2 regions of the Bacillus sp. AL-1R genome follow, and region 1 is predicted to be linked to the other one. Evidence: riboswitches for the same ligand, from Rfam matches in the RefSeq annotation. Region 1 holds a riboswitch; the other holds the start of a gene.
The links. Region 1 has a riboswitch for S-adenosylmethionine ahead of ACSBO6_RS07995 (trans-sulfuration enzyme family protein). Riboswitches for the same ligand answer to the same signal wherever they lie in the genome.

Region 1 (2,206 bases):
CCTGCTGAAAACAAAGACAATACTGATGAAATGGCAGCCATTCCTGATGAAAATGCAAAACCTCGTACACCGTTTTCTAATTTTGCAATTGTATTTTCTAACGCCTCTCTTGTTGGATTTCCACTTCTTGCATAATCGTATTTACCAAATTTCTCTGTATCAAACTGATGAAATGTTGAAGTCTGATAAATCGGTATACTTAATGCCCCTGTTGTTTGATCAATTTCGTTTCCGTTATGAATTAATTTCGTTCCAAATTGCATGCTCATCACCCCAATGCATTTTCTAAGTCATTTAATAAATCATCTATGTGTTCAATTCCCACTGATAAACGTAATGTATGATCATCTAGACCAAGCTTTCTTTTAAATTCTTCCGGCATTTCTGAATGAGTTTGCGTATGTGGATAAGTAATTAACGATTCGACCCCGCCTAAACTTTCCGCGAACGTGATGACTTTTACACTACCTAAAACTTGTTCAACTAATCTTAAATCTTTTACTTTAAATGAAATCATTGCACCAAATCCATTTGCCTGTTCCTTAATAATTGAATACCCTTTATGCGTTGGTAACCCTACATAATATACTTCCGTAACATTCGGATGATTTTCTAAAAACTTCGCAAGTACAATCGCATTTTTTTGACTATATTCCATACGTAAATGTAATGTTTTAATTCCTCTTAATATTAACCAAGAGTCAAATGGAGCTAATGTTGCACCTGTTGATTTTTGATAATAGCGAATTCGTTCATTCGTATACTCTGAATTCGTAACGACGAAACCAGCAAGCGTATCATTATGGCCACCTAAATACTTTGTTCCACTATGAACAACTACATCTGCCCCTAATTCAATTGGTCTAAAGAAATAAGGTGTTAAAAATGTATTATCAACGATCACAATAATATCTCTTTCTTTTGCAATCTCTACTACTCTTTTTAAATCAGTTACTTTCATCATTGGATTTGATGGTGTTTCAATAAAAATACCTTTTGTGTTTGGTTTAAGTGCATCAAGAATATTTTCAATTTCAGTCGTATCAACAAAATGATGCTCAAGTCCATATGGCGAATAAATTTCTTCGAATAAGCGATATGTACCACCGTATAAATCATCTGAAACAATTAGGTGGTCACCTTTTTTAAATAAGCTTAATACTGCAGTAACAGCTGCATTTCCTGTTGAAAAAGCAACACCATAATTAGCACTTTCTAATTTTGCGACAGTATTTTCGACTTCTTCTCGAGTTGGATTTTGTAATCTTGCATAATCATAACCAGTTGATTGATTTAGTCCTGCATGCTTAAATGTAGCAGATTGATAAATTGGATAACTAATCGCACCAGTTAATGGATCATAGCCCTTGTTTCCGTGAACAGCTACTGTTTCAATCGATTTTTTATTCGTTTTTAAAGCCTCTTTTGTGTTCGTCATTATAAATCCTCCATTTTAGTCAAATAAAAAAACCACTTCCTAAAAAATAAGAAGTGGTTATGTCCGCAAAATATACATATCGCTCTTATCTTCCAGGTTTTTCACCTGCAGGATTTAGCACTTTCTAGTTTTCACTAGAGTTGCCGGGTTTCGTCGGGCCAGTCCCTCCACCACTCTTGATAAGATTATTAAATTATATTGACTAGTATATTAAAAACTCTGATAATTATCAATCTTTTTTTTTCGTTATTTAAAGATTAGCTTTTCATTTCCATTCATCAGGTAATAAACTTTGATAAAGTGTACTCTTATATCGATCATCAATTAGTAATAAAGTCCCTTCATCTAATTCAGATCGAATAACTCTTCCACCAGCTTGCATTACTTTATTCATACCTGGAAAGACATACGCATAATAATACCCATTTTTTCCAACCGAATTAAAATGCTCCTTTAAAATATTTCTTTCTAAACAAATCTGCGGCAATCCTACACCAACTATTACGACACCATTTAATCGATCGCCCTTTAAATCAATCCCTTCAGAGAATATACCACCTAATACAGCAAAGCCAACTAACGTTTCCTCATTTTGACTATCAAACTGTAAAAGGAACTCTTCTCGTTCAATTTCAGTCATACCATTTTCCTGAACGATTGTTTTTATGCTAGGGTATTTCTCTTTAAATAAGTCTACACTTTGAGTTAAATATTGATATGACGGATAAAAAACTAAATAATTACCTTTTCTCTTTGTAACTTCTTTAA
Region 2 (2,206 bases), 100 kb from region 1:
GAACTAGTGATGCAAAAAATTGTTTTGGTAAATTGTTTAATAGTTTACTATGATTCAAGTGTATCACTCCAAAAATATAATAAAATTAATTTAATAAATCGTTTCTTAATCGAATGATTTTCATGAACGACTGTTGCAATAACTTTCACCATCATATATGCTCGATGTAAAAATGTCTATAAAATTTAGAATAGGGTGAATAAATTGTGATTAAAATTGCGTGTATTCAATGTGACGTTATTTTAGGAGAATCAAAGGCTAATTTAGAGAAAATAAGAACGCAAATAAACGAGGCACTGAAAGAAAATATTCGTGTAATCGTATTACCTGAGCTATGGACAACGGGCTATTGTCTAAAAGAAATTGACTTGCACACAGGTGAACAAGAAGCAATTATTTCTGAACTTCAGTCCATTGCAAAATCGAATAATGTACTATTGATTGCTGGTTCGTTCCCTATTGCTAGAGAAAATGGTGTTACGAATACGTTAATTGTGATTAACAATACTGGCGAGGTTGTAAAATCGTATGACAAAGTTCATTTATTCCAGTTAATGAACGAGCATCACTATCTTCAATCAGGAAAAACAGATGGTCTGTTTGAAATCGATGGATTAACGGCTGCAGGTTTTGTTTGCTATGATTTGCGTTTTCCAGAATGGATTGGCGCTCATTCGCAAAAAGGTGCAAAAGTTTTATTTTTCGTTGCCGAATGGCCAATTCAAAGAATGAATCATTGGGAAATTTTATTAAAAGCAAGAGCAATCGAAAATCAGTGTTATGTTGTTGCGTGTAATCGGGTAGGGAAAGATTTAGCGAACACATTTGGTGGAGGATCTATGATTATTGACCCTTGGGGTGAAGTAATTTCCAAAGGTAGCGTGAATGAAGAAATTGTTTTTGGTGAAATTGATCCGAAAAAAGTAGACGAAATACGAGGTACAATCCCTATTTTTGAAGACAGAAAAGAAGAAATTTACAAAAAGTTTCAAAAAAGTAATTGACAAATTAAAAATGTATAAACTAAAATACGATTATAAAATCAAATATGCGAACTCTTATTTCGAGTAGGCGGAGGGATTTGGCCCGACGATGCCCAGCAACCGACCGTAATACCATTGTGAAATGGGGCGTATTATTTACGCCTTGAGCTTAAATGCTCAGTAAGGCACGGTGCTAATTCCAACAGAAAAGAAATTTTCTGGTAGATAAGAGACGAAAGCCAATTAGTATTGCCTCTTTTCGTCTCGGAAAAGAGGCTTTTTATTTTGCAAAATTCAAAGGGGATGAATTTAGTGACTGTTATTGAACGAAAAGAATATAGACCTTTAACAGAACAAACTGCGATTACTTATTTACAAAAACTTGGCTATTTTAAAAATGAACGTTGTGAAAGTATAGAAATCGGGGATGGAAATTTAAATTTAGTGTTTAGAGTTAAACCATTAGGAAGCGAGAAAGGGTTAATTATAAAGCAGGCTCTACCATATGCAAAAGTTGTCGGTGAAAGCTGGCCACTTACTTTAAAGCGAGCTACGATCGAAAGTAATGCGACAAAAATATACAATGAGTTAATCCCATTGCATGCACCAAAAATTTTAGCGCATGATGAAGAGCAAGCTGTAACTGTAATGGAAGATCTTTCACACTTGCAAATTTTACGAAAAGGACTTATTGAGAAGAAAAGCTATCCGTTTTTAGCTGAACATATCGGAGAATTTCTAGCAAAATCATTATTTTACACTTCAGATTTCGGAGCTTCACCTGCTAAGAAAAAAGAGTTAGAGTATCTTTTTAATAATCCTGAATTATGTGATATAACAGAAAATCTTGTTTTCACAGATCCATTTTTTAATAGTGAAACAAATAGTTTTGAAGAAGAATTAACAGACGAAATTCAAGTGCTATGGAATGATGCAGATCTACAACTTGAGGTGGCAAAACTAAAATTAGATTTCTTATCGAAAAAAGAAGCGTTATTACATGGTGATTTACATACGGGAAGCATTTTCGCATCTGCAACAGAAACAAAAGTCATTGACCCTGAATTTGCATTTGTCGGACCAATCGGATTTGATTTAGGGCAAATTCAAGCAAATTTACTGTTTCAACTGTTCAGCCGTACTGAATTAAAAGACGAAATTTTCGATCATATTTTAACCATCGAAAAAGTGTTTAATGAAACATTTACTCAACTATGGGAAGA

Region 2: it holds a riboswitch for S-adenosylmethionine, as region 1 does, so the genes downstream of both, mtnK (S-methyl-5-thioribose kinase) here and ACSBO6_RS07995 (trans-sulfuration enzyme family protein) in region 1, are expected to answer to the same signal.

The regions. Positions count from the first base shown of each region.
Region 1 covers NZ_CP197469.1:1,718,532-1,720,737, reverse strand. The annotation lists gene ACSBO6_RS08000 (trans-sulfuration enzyme family protein) at 1-263, opposite strand, end outside; gene ACSBO6_RS07995 (trans-sulfuration enzyme family protein) at 269-1,438, opposite strand; SAM riboswitch class I at 1,521-1,624, opposite strand; gene ACSBO6_RS07990 (ATP-dependent DNA helicase) at 1,704-2,206, opposite strand, start outside.
Region 2 covers NZ_CP197469.1:1,819,662-1,821,867, forward strand. The annotation lists gene ACSBO6_RS08570 (pyridoxal phosphate-dependent aminotransferase) at 1-64, opposite strand, end outside; gene ACSBO6_RS08575 (carbon-nitrogen family hydrolase) at 210-1,004, shown strand; SAM riboswitch class I at 1,056-1,215, shown strand; gene mtnK (S-methyl-5-thioribose kinase) at 1,296-2,206, shown strand, end outside.